Luteibacter rhizovicinus DSM 16549: one gene and its partner. The protein of the gene in region 1 binds, or shares a complex with, the protein of each later gene. Links are inferred from orthologs where the notes say so. Each region holds a gene or a part of one and is shown on either strand. Other genes may lie near its edges.

What was found.
Region 2: the proteins of BJI69_RS03065 (region 1) and BJI69_RS04530 are in contact, whole or in part, in a crystal structure (PDB 1JZD), measured with the Escherichia coli proteins. The link is inferred for Luteibacter rhizovicinus DSM 16549 from one-to-one orthologs.

What each region holds. Positions count from the first base shown.
Region 1 is NZ_CP017480.1:640,862-646,428, reverse strand. What follows is about bases 2,584-5,567. They hold BJI69_RS03065 (DsbC family protein), read left to right. Parts: upstream 2,584-3,692; coding sequence 3,693-4,442; downstream 4,443-5,567. Other genes in these bases: purL (phosphoribosylformylglycinamidine synthase), read left to right, coding at 4,593-5,567; xerD (site-specific tyrosine recombinase XerD), read left to right, coding at 2,673-3,602. Outside these bases: BJI69_RS03080 (hypothetical protein), read left to right, coding at 2-2,020; BJI69_RS03075 (RDD family protein), read right to left, coding at 2,013-2,501. UniProt on the Escherichia coli protein: Acts as a disulfide isomerase, interacting with incorrectly folded proteins to correct non-native disulfide bonds.
Region 2 is NZ_CP017480.1:976,309-981,914, reverse strand. Bases 2,583-5,606 are described here. They hold BJI69_RS04530 (protein-disulfide reductase DsbD family protein), read right to left. Parts: upstream 5,217-5,606; coding sequence 2,949-5,216; downstream 2,583-2,948. Other genes in these bases: cutA (divalent-cation tolerance protein CutA), read right to left, coding at 5,288-5,606; BJI69_RS04535 (TlpA family protein disulfide reductase), read right to left, coding at 2,583-2,952. In the rest of the region: accC (acetyl-CoA carboxylase biotin carboxylase subunit), read right to left, coding at 1-542; accB (acetyl-CoA carboxylase biotin carboxyl carrier protein), read right to left, coding at 554-1,015; aroQ (type II 3-dehydroquinate dehydratase), read right to left, coding at 1,074-1,523; BJI69_RS04540 (DUF1415 domain-containing protein), read right to left, coding at 1,847-2,401; more of BJI69_RS04535, read right to left, coding at 2,413-2,582. UniProt on the Escherichia coli protein: Required to facilitate the formation of correct disulfide bonds in some periplasmic proteins and for the assembly of the periplasmic c-type cytochromes.

The DNA.
Region 1 (5,567 bases):
CATGCAGACCCCTCGCCCGCCGGACAGCGATCCCTCGATCGCCGCGAATTCGCTGCCCGTCTCGCCTCGCGAGGCGGCCATGCGTGCGCTCGTCTATCGACGCCTCCTCCGTGAGAAGCCACGTGCGAGTGGCCGGCGTATCGCCGGCTGGGTCGGCACCCTGCTCATCCACCTGGTCTTCCTGTTCGGGATGATCCTCGGCCCGGCGTACAACGTGCTGCCACCGCCACCGGGGCCGGACACACCGGATGCCCTGCAGGTGCGCCTGCTCGACAAGCCGCCTCCGCCGGTGCCGCCCGTGCGCGGTACGCCGTCGACGGCGCCGGTGGCCAAGGTGAAGCACACGACCACGTGGGACACCAAGGCCAGCCGCGCGGCCCGCGGGTCGCATGCGGCCGCCGTCGCGGCAACGAAGACGCCGTCCCGTCCGGCCGTCGCGGCACCCGCGGTCCCGGCGCCCAAGGTCAAGCCGGCGCCGAAACCCGTCGCGCCGCCACCGAGCGTGGCGGCCGTGGCCGAGCGTCCCATGGTCCAGCCCAAGGCCCCGCCACCGCAGCGCGATCTCGAGAAAGTGCCGCTGCCGACCCCGGCACCACCCGATCTTGCCGTCGACACGCCGAAGCCGCAGGTGGTGCCGCCGACCTTCCAGCCCGAACCGGTGCGCCGGCCCCAGGAAGAGGGTTCGGAAACCATGCCGCCGCCCGCGTCGCTGGATATCCCGCCGACGCCGGCATCGCAGATGACCGTCACGCCGACGCCGCCGACGATTACCGCAGAGCGCACGACGCCGGTGCCGACCCAGGCGATGACCCTGGCGACCGTGCCGCGTCCGGAGGTCGAGGAGAGCTCGGCACCGCCGACACCGCAGGACGTGCCGTTGCCGCAGGTCGCGCCCGAGCCCGCGGCGCCGACGCCGGATTTGACCGTCGATACGCGTCCCGTGCCGCCGAAAGTCTCGGCACAAACGGTGCAGGCCGTGCAGGCGCCTGCCGTCGAGGCCGAGGCGGAGCTCGAGGCCGTCCCGCTACCCGATGCCGTGGCGAAGCCGTCCGTGTCGGCCCCGGTCGCTACTGTCGATCGGCCGTCCGTGCAGGCGCCCGCGGTGTCGCCGGGGGAGATGCAGCGTCCGGTCGCCGGTGCCGACACGGCGCCCTCGGCACCGGGTCAGGCGCCCGGTGATACGGCGACGGGTGAGGCCGCTGCCGCTCAGGCCGCCGCGACCGAGGGCAAACAGGGCCAGAACCAGGCGGCCGATGCCGTCCAGGGGCAGCCTGCTGGCAAGGCATCGCCGGGCGACGCCAACGTCGCCGGCTCGAACACGCCAGGCGCCGCGCAGGAATCCGGCAAACCGGGCGCTGCCAAGGGTGTCGATGAAGGCGACCGGCTGACCGGCGCGAATGGCACGTCGAATCGCAGCGACGGTGTCGCTGGCGGGCAGGGCGACAAGACCGGCCAGGTTGGCGCGTACACGGAACTGAAGCCGCGCGGCAACGTGACCGTGCAGAACGGCCCGCATTTCCACGTGGACTACAAGCCGACGCGCTTCGACGGCGCGTGGACGCCGAAGGGCGAGTCGAGCGTGGACACGGCACTCCGCCATGGCGTCGAAGCCAGCACAGCGCATTTCGCCGTGCCATTACCGCGTGGCATTCGCCTCAACTGCACGGCGGGGCCCGGCACGGCCGGCGCGAAGAACGCGAGCGCCGCGATGAACGCCATCTCGATCTTCAGCCTGGGCTGCAGCGGTGGTGATGGTCCACCCGCGCCGGCAAACACCGACGCCACCGTGAAGAATCAGACCATGGCCCCCGCCAAACCGTTGGCCGAGAACCTGCCGCCGGCGAATGCCGCGACGGTGGCGGCGGCGCCGGTCGCGCTGGACAACACCGCTTACTGCACCGCCGCGCGCATTGCGGGCGGTCCGCTGCCGCCGGGCTGCGAAGCCTCGATCAAGATCAACGTGCCCGCGCCGAAGGCAGCGAGCGGTTCGTGGGTGCCAGCCAGCGATCAGTTCAAGTAGGCAGACGCTGGATTTCGGTGCCGGCGATCATGTCGTGGATGGCCCGGCGACGCCGATCGAACCACGCAGGCAGCAACAAAACGAGCCAGCCGATCACCGGCGCCCAGAGCGCGGCCTTCAGTGAGGTGAGCGGATAGACGAGTACCAGGGCAAGGGGCAGCGCCGCGATCGCGAGGCGGACCAGGGCTCGCATCCAGGTCACGGGCGCGCCTTCCGCATCGGTGACGCGGATGCGCCACGGCCGCATGCCAAGCGTCTGCCCGCCACGCACCCAGGACAGCAGGAAATAGGCACCGACCACGACGCCCTGCAGCGGCTGGTACCACCACGTGAGCATGTGGCCGTGTTCGTCGAACAGCCGACCACCGGTCGCCATCTGCGCGAGCAACCCGACGACCATGACGATGGCGACCACCGCGAGTGCGTCGTAGACGATGGCGGCGAAGCGTCGCCAGGCAGGCGCGGACGAGGTCGGGGTCATGCGATTCCGGGGCGGTGGCGACGCCGCATTGTAGACGGGGCGCAGCAAACAGGCGGTCCTTGCCTTTCGCTACGCGATTCCGGTGAGCATCAGGTCGGCTATGTCGTCGCTGGCTACCAGTCGAGCATTCAGCGGCTTTGAGGCAATCACCTCGCGTGCGACCATCGACGCATGCGTGCCCCACCTGAAAAAGCTTCCGCCCCCGAACTTGCCGCCGATGACGCGCGCCTGATCGAGCGCTTCGTCGAGCGTATCTGGGCCGAGGACGGCCTGGCCGATCGCACGCTCGAGGCTTACCGCCAGGACCTTCAGGGTCTGGCGCGCTGGCTCGGCACACGGGGGAGCTCGTTGGTGACGGCGGGTCGCGAAGACCTTTCCGCCTATCACGGCAGCCAGCCCGTCGCGGTGCGCAGCATGGCGCGACGCCAGTCGGCGTTCCGCCGCTTTTTCGCACAACTGGCTCGGGACGACGGCGCGCGCGAGGATCCGACCCTGCTCATGCAGCGGCCGCGCATGCCACGCAGCTTGCCCAAGGCGCTGGCCGAGCGCGAGATCGAGGCCTTGATCGTCGCGCCCGATCTGGCCGGCCCGCTGGGCCAGCGCGATCGCGCGATGCTCGAATTGATGTACTCGTCGGGTCTGCGGGTATCGGAACTCGTCGAGCTGCCGCTCGCCGGCCTGAATACGCGACAAGGCGTGCTGCGGGTCACCGGCAAGGGCGGCAAGGATCGGCTCGTACCGGTCGGCGAGGAGGCCCTCAGTCACGTGGAAACGTACCTGCGCGAGGCCCGGCCGCAGCTGGCCAAGGGACACGGCCAGCCGGCAGCGCTCTTCCTTTCCCGGCGGGGTGACGGTATGACGCGGCAGATGTTCTGGACCCTGGTCAAGCGCTACGCCATGCAGGTGGGCATCCCGGCCAGCCGCGTATCACCGCACGTGCTCCGGCATTCGTTCGCCACGCACCTGCTCAATCACGGGGCGGATCTGCGTGCCCTGCAGATGCTGCTGGGGCACAGCTCGCTCAGTACCACGCAGATCTACACCCTCGTGGCCAAGGAAGGGCTGAAGCGGCTTCACGCCCAGCATCACCCTCGCGGTTGAGTGCCCATGGCACAATCGGGGGAACCGATGGCGCGGCGCGTGTTCCAACACCTGCCCCGCTTTTCCCCCGGTAGCAGATTGGAGTCCGCTATGTTCAAGAAGATTCTCCCGGCCATCCTGGCTGGCGCGTTCGCCATGACGGCCAGCGCCGCCGACGACCAGGCCGCCGTGCGCGCCGCCGTCGAAGGAATCGGCCCCGGCATCGAGGTGCAGAGCATCGCGCCCGCGCCGATTCCCGGTTATTACCAGGTGGTCGCGTCGGGCCGCATGGTCTACGTGAGCGCCGATGGCCACTACATGCTCAACGGCAACCTGGTCGACCTGCAGAAGAAGACCGACCTCAGCGCCGCTGCCTGGTCCGGCATGCGCAAGGCCGAGCTGGCGAAGGTGCCCGAGTCCCAGCGGCTGATCTATTCGCCGGCCAATCCGAAACACACGATCACCGTCTTCACCGACGTGGACTGCGGGTTCTGCCGCCAGCTGCACTCGCAGATCAAGGAACTCAACAAGCAGGGTATCGCTGTCGAGTACGTGTTCTGGCCCCGCGAGGGCGTCAAGACCACGGCGGGCAACGACACCCCGTCGTACACCAAGGCCGTCTCGGTCTGGTGCGCCGCGGATCGCAAGAGCGCCTTCGACTCGGCCATGACGGGCGCCGCGGTGAAAACCGCCAGCTGCGCCAACCCGGTCAAGGACGAATTCGAGCTGGGCGAGCGTCTTGGCGTGAACGGCACCCCCACCATCGTCAATGAAAGCGGTGACGTGATCGGGGGCTACCTCACGCCCGAGCAGATGGTGAAGGCCCTGAACGCCCCGGCTGGGACGGCCCGGAACGGCTGAAGGCAAGAGCATCGCCGCTGAAGCGGCTCCCACAAAGGGCGTAGCCTGCCTCGGTCCTGTGGGAGCCGCTTCAGCGGCGATGCGTCACCCCGATGCTGCCGCGCAACATCATGTAGAATGGGGGTTTTCCTGCAGCGCCTTTTCCCCCGCATGATCGCACTCGACGGGCAGAGCGCCCTCTCACCGTTTCGCCTCGAACGACTGAACGCGCACCTCGATGCCCTGCATCACGGCACGCGTGTTCAGGCCGCCTGGTTCACCTATTTCGTCGACGTCGCCGTCGCACCGGAAGGCGAGGCGCGCGCGCGCCTGCTGTCGGTGCTGGAAGCGAAGCCGGGCAACCCGGACGAGGCCACCTTCTGGGTCGTGCCACGCCTGGGAACGATCTCGCCCTGGTCCAGCAAGGCCACCGACATTCTCCATGGCGCGGGTTTCGACGTGCGCCGGGTCGAGCGCGGTACCGCGTGGCGGGTGACCGGCATGCCGGACTCCAGCGACCCCAGCTACGCTGCCCTCATGGGGGCGTTCTGCGATCCCATGGTGCAGTCACCGCTGGCTTCGCTGGCCGATGCCTCGGGTCTGTTCCTCGCCGGCGAGCCGGGCCCGCTGGGGCATGTGGAACTCGGCGCCGATCCGCGCGCCGCGCTTTCCGCAGCCAACCAGCAGCTGGGTCTCGCGCTGGCCGACGACGAAATCGACTATCTCACCGATCGCTACGCCGAGATGGGCCGTGCGCCGACCGACGCCGAACTGATGATGTTCGCCCAGGCCAACTCGGAGCACTGCCGGCACAAGGTGTTCAACGCCACCTGGACGCTCGACGGCCAGACGCAGGAAAACTCCCTGTTCGGCATGATCAAGAACACCCACCAGAAGTCGCCTGCGCACACGCTGTCCGCGTATCACGACAACGCCGCGGTGATCGAGGGTTACGAGGGCAATCGCCTGTTCGTCGACCCCAGCGATGGGGTGTTCCGCACGGTGGCGGAATCCGCCCCGTTCGCGATCAAGGTCGAGACGCACAACCACCCGACGGCGATCGCACCGTGGCCAGGTGCCGCGACCGGTGCCGGCGGCGAAATCCGCGACGAAGGCGCAACGGGTCGTGGCGGCAAGCCGAAGGCC
Region 2 (5,606 bases), 340 kb from region 1 along the record:
GAGTTGGCGAGGTGGGCCTCAGTGCGCACGACGCGCATACCGCGACCACCGCCGCCGCCCGACGCCTTGATGATGACCGGGTAGCCGATCTCACGGGCGATGCGGATGTTCTCGTCGGTGTCGTCGCCCAACGGGCCGCCCGAGCCGGGCACGCACGGCACGCCGGCCGCCTTCATGGCGCGGATGGCTTCGACCTTGTCGCCCATCAGGCGGATCACATCGGCGGTCGGGCCGATGAAGATGAAGCCCGAGGTCTCGACCTGTTCGGCGAAGTTGGCGTTCTCCGAGAGGAAGCCGTAGCCCGGATGGATCGCCTGGGCGTCGGTGATCTCGGCGGCGGCGATGATCCGGGGAATGTTGAGGTAGCTGTCGGCCGAGGGACCCGGGCCGATGCATACCGATTCGTCGGCCAGGCCGACGTGCTTGAGGTTGCGATCCACGGTGGAGTGCACCGCGACCGTCTTGATGCCGAGCGCGTGGCACGCGCGCAGCACCCGCAGCGCGATTTCGCCGCGGTTGGCGATGACTACCTTCTCGAGCATGGTGTCAGGCCTCAGGCGATGACGAACATGGGTTCGTCGAATTCGACCGGCTGGCCGTTCTCGACCAGGACAGCGACGACGGTGCCCGAGACGTCGGCCTCGATCTGGTTGAACATCTTCATCGCTTCGATGATGCCCAGCGTTTCACCTGCCTTGACCTGCTTGCCGACCGTGGCGAACGCCGGGGCGCCCGGCGTCGACGAGGCGTAGAAGGTGCCGACCATCGGCGCCTTGGTCACGTGGCCAGCCGGGAGACCGGTTTCGACCGGTGCAGCGGCGGCGGGCGCGACGGCGACGGGAGCGGCGGCCACCGGAGCGACTTGCTGCATCGGGGCGGCGTACATCTGCGGCGCAGCGGTGCCCTTCGGCACGCGGGACAGGCGTACGACTTCTTCGCCTTCCTTGATTTCCAGCTCGGCGAGGTTCGATTCCTCGAGCAGGTCGATGAGTTTCTTGATCTTGCGCAGGTCCATGGGACAAACCTTCTGGTGGTGGATGCGGTCCGCCGGCTGGGCGAACCGCCAATGGGAGTCAGGCCGCGGGCACCGCCAGGCGGAGCAGGGTGGCTTCTAGCGCCAGGCGGTAGCTGTCACCGCCAAAGCCGCAGATCACGCCGGTGGCCAGGTCGGACAGATACGAGTGATGGCGGAACGCCTCGCGCGCATGCGGATTGGACAGGTGGATCTCGATGAACGGGATCGACACGCCGGCAAGGGCGTCGCGGATGGCAATGGACGTGTGCGTGAACGCAGCCGGGTTGATCAGGATCCAGGCGACGCCTTCGTCGCGTGCCTGATGGATGCGGGCGATCAACTCGTGCTCGGCGTTGGACTGGAACCAGCTCAGTTCGTGGCCGGCCGCCTGGGCGCGGGCCTGCAGCGAGACATTGATGTCGGAGAGGGTCTCATGCCCGTAGACCGACGGTTCGCGCACGCCGAGCAAATTGAGGTTGGGTCCGTGCAGGACGAGGATCCTGGCCACTGTTCACCTGTGCCTTGTATCCGGGGTTCCGGAACGCCGCGCAGTGTGCGCCTGTCCCCCGGACTTGTCCAGTTCGGTGAAGATCGCCGTAGATCGCTGGAGATCGTGACTTTCCACACTGCAGCGTATGGTAGACCCTCAGCGCATTCGCCCCGAACAACGTTACGAGGGCATAGGCGGGGTGGGAGCCGATTCATCGGCGAATGGTGAATACACCCGCGGCGCAGCCGCGACCTTGAGGTGCTTGCCTCGGTTCCCGCCAAAGGAAGAGCATCGCCGCTGAAGCGGCTCCCACAGGGGTTCCCACAGGGGCTCTCACAACCTCACCCCTCCGGGAACAGCTTCTTCCAGCCCTCGATACCCAGCTCATCCAACGTCGCCATGTTCGCTTCGAAAATCGTCGAGGCCTCGGGGAAAGCGGCCACGGCCTTGTCGATGCTGTCCTCGCGGAGGAGGTGCAGGGTCGGGTAGGGCGAACGATTGGTGTAGTTGGTGATGTCGTCGGGACCGGTGCCCTCGAACTGGAAGTCAGGGTGGAAGCTGGCCACCTGGATGTCGCCGTCGAGCCCAAGGTCATCGACGGCCAGGTCGGCTACTTCAAGAAACTCGTTGAAGTCATCGAAGTCGCCCAGCACGCCGGGGTGGATAAGCAGCGTGGTATCGGTCACCTCGGGACTCACGTCGCGCAGGTGTTCGAGTTCCCGCTTGAGATCGTCGAGCAGTTCCAACGGCTGGGTGGCGGCGCTGACCACGTAACGGACCTGGCCTTTCTTGTGCACGGCCTTGGCGAACGGGCACAGGTTGAGGCCGATCACGGCCTTCTCCAGCCATGCCTGGCTGCGTGCGATCGCTTCGTCGGGGGTCGGCAGACCATCCATGGGGGTGTCCTTCATCGTGCGGGGGCGAGCCATTCGTCGAGTTCGGGCCCGGTAAACGTGCCCACTTTGCGGCGCAGGATACGCCCGTCTTCACCGATCAGGACGCTATAGGGCAGGACGCGACGCGTATTGCCGAGCGAGAGGGACCCGCCGGGCGCGTCGGCATCCACGAGCATGATGGGGTAGCTCACCGGCCGCCGGGCGAGATAACCGCGGACGCCGGTTGCCGTGTCTTCGGCCAGCCCGAGCACCACGATGCTGCGGTCCCGGTAGCGCGAATACGCCGCGTCGAGCAGGGGCATCTCCTGCCTGCACGGCCCGCACCAGCTCGCCCAGTAATTGATGAGCACGCGTTTGCCGTGCCAGTCCGACAGCTGACGTGCCTTACCTTCGACGGTCACGAAGCTGGCTTCCGGTGCCGGGTCGCCGATGTCGGCCACCGTCACGCCTGGGGGCGGTGGCGGATGCAGGCGCCGGTGCTCGACCCACAATCCGCCCGTCGCCCCGAGGATCGCCAGTACGACGATCCAGAAGGTCGGGCCGCGTGTCATGGCGACGCGGCGGCCTCGAGTGCCTGCTTGACGGTGTCGTAGGTAAGCACGGTGGAGAGCTTATGGCCGTCGCCACCTCCTTTCGGGTAGACCACGTACAGCGGCACGCCCACCGAGTGGTACTGCTCCAGGAAGGCGGCGATGGTCGCGTTCACGTCGGTCCAGTCGCCGCGCATGTACACGGTGCCGGTGCGCTTGAGCAGCGCCTTGAAGTCGTCCGTGTCGAGCACCGCGTGTTCGTTGGCCTTGCAGGTGATGCACCAGTCCGCGGTCATGTCGACCAGCACGGGTGTGCCGGCGGCACGCAGCTCGGCGAGTTTCTCCGGCGAGTACGGCACGATGCCGTCACTGGCGACCGTGGCCGCGGTCGGCGCCGGCAGGCCGTGCACGGTCCACAGGGCCGCCACGGCGCCCACCGCGAGCACGGCGGTGAAGATCCAGGACAGGCCGCGGTCGCGGTTGGCGTGGCGGCCATACCACCACAGCGCCATGGCCAACAGGACGGCACCGGCCAGCACGAGGGCCGTCGCGTCCGCGCCCCGCTGCTTGGTCAGCACCCACAGCAGCCACACCGCCGTGAGATACATCGGGAAGGCCAACGCCTGCTTCAGCGTCTCCATCCAGCGACCGGGGCGCGGCAACAGCCGGGCGATCGCCGGCACGAAGCCGATCAACAGGAAGGGCAGTGCGAGGCCAAGGCCGAGGGCGAGGAAAATCAGGAAGGCCACGGCGACCGGGGCGGCGAAGGCGAAGGCGATCGCCGAACCCATGAAGGGCGCCGTGCAGGGGCTGGCGACGACGACGGCAAGGACCCCGGTAAAGAAGTCGCCCGACGGACCCGAGCGCGACGCCAGGCCGCTGCCGACGTTACCCAGCGAGCCGCCGATCTCGAACACGCCCGACATCGACAGGCCCACGGCGAGCATCACGTAGACGAGGATGCCGATCGCCAGCGGCTGCTGGAACTGCGCGCCCCACTGGATTCCATGGCCGGCAGCGCGGATGCCGACGATGATCACGCCCAGGGCGGCAAAGGCGACGAGCACGCCGGCGGTGTACCAGAGCGCGTGCCGACGGGCGGCTCCCTGGCTCTCGCCACTCTCCAGCACGGTGATCGCCTTCAGCGACAGCACCGGCAGCACGCAAGGCATCAGGTTCAGCACGAGGCCGCCGAGCAGCGCCAGGCCGATGGCGGCGACGAAGCCGAGCGGCGCCTCGTTCTTCGGCATGAGGCCCGGAGGCGGGGGTGTCGGCGCGACGTCCTTCACGGCGGCGGCCGTCGCGGGCGCGGCGGAGGCCGGGGCGCCGACCGTCGCCGTACCGGCGCCGAAGTCGACGCTGATATGACGCTTCATTACCGGATAGCAGATGCCGTTCTCGAGGCAGCCCTGGTAGGCGACCTCGAGTTCGGTCGTCTTTGCGTCCGCCGCGCCCTTGACCGGCACGGGCAACTCCACCTGATCGAAATAGACGATGGTGTCGCCGAAATGTTCGTCGTGGTGGGCGACGCCGCTCGGCCACTCCGGCTCACCGGTGGTGACACCAGCGGGCGAGGCGACCGTGATCTCGGTCTTGTCGCGGTAGAGGTAGTAGTCCTTCGGCATGGTCCAGCGCAGCAGCAGGGCGTCGCGTGACTTGACCAGGGCTTCGAAGCGGAACGCCTGCTCGGCCGGCAGGGCGGCGGCATCGGTGCCCGGGGTCGCGGCCGGGGCGCCGAGCAGCGAGGCGCCATTGGCGGCGGTCGCGCCAGTGGGTGGCGTGGCGGCAGCGGCCGTCGGAGCGGGTCCCGTCGGAATGGTCGAGGCGCCACCGATGGTGAGCTTCAGGTGCTCGGTGTTCGGCGGGTAGCAGATCTTCGGCTCGACTTCGTGGCAACCCTGGTACTGGACGTCGAGGGCCAGGGTGGTCGTGCCGGCGGCGAGCAGCGTGTACGGCACGCTGGCTTCGATATCGCCGTGGTAGATCTCCACGTCGCCGAGGTATTCGTCGTGCTTCTTCAGGCCATCCGGCAAGGTCGGCTCACCGAGCGAGACCGCGCCGGCATCGGCCGCCTTGATCTTGATCCGGCCCCGATAGAGGTAATAGTCGGGCGCGATGCGCCAATGCAGCTTGACCATGCCGGGCTGGCTGGCGTCCGTGGTGAGGTGAAACGCCTCGGTGACGGGCAGCAGATCGTCGTCGCCCTGGGCGAATGCGGGCAGGGCAACGAGCAACAGGCCGAACGCGGCGACCAGGTTCCGCGCAAGGCGGCGAAGCGACGACATGGTGATCTCCGTGGAGCGATGCGGTGACGAGGCGCGTGGGGCGTCGATCATTATGACCGGGCGAACCCGGGTTAGCTTGCGTCGACACTCGCTTCCAGCCACGCCAGGTAGGGGGCATGGCCGGCAACGACCGGCAGGGCGACGATTTCCGGCACCTCGTAGGGATGGTGTGCCAGGACGAAGCGTTCCAGCGCCGCGAAGGCCTCGCGGGTCGTCTTTGCAACCAGCAGGTCTTCGTCGTCGGTCACGACCTCGCCCTTCCAGCGGTAAGTGGACCGCACGCCGGGCAGTCGGTTCACGCAGGCGGCGAGGCCCGCTTCGACGATGGCGCGGGCGAGGGTGTCGGCGGGTTCGCCCGTCGGGCAGGCGATGAGGACGACGATGGGTTCG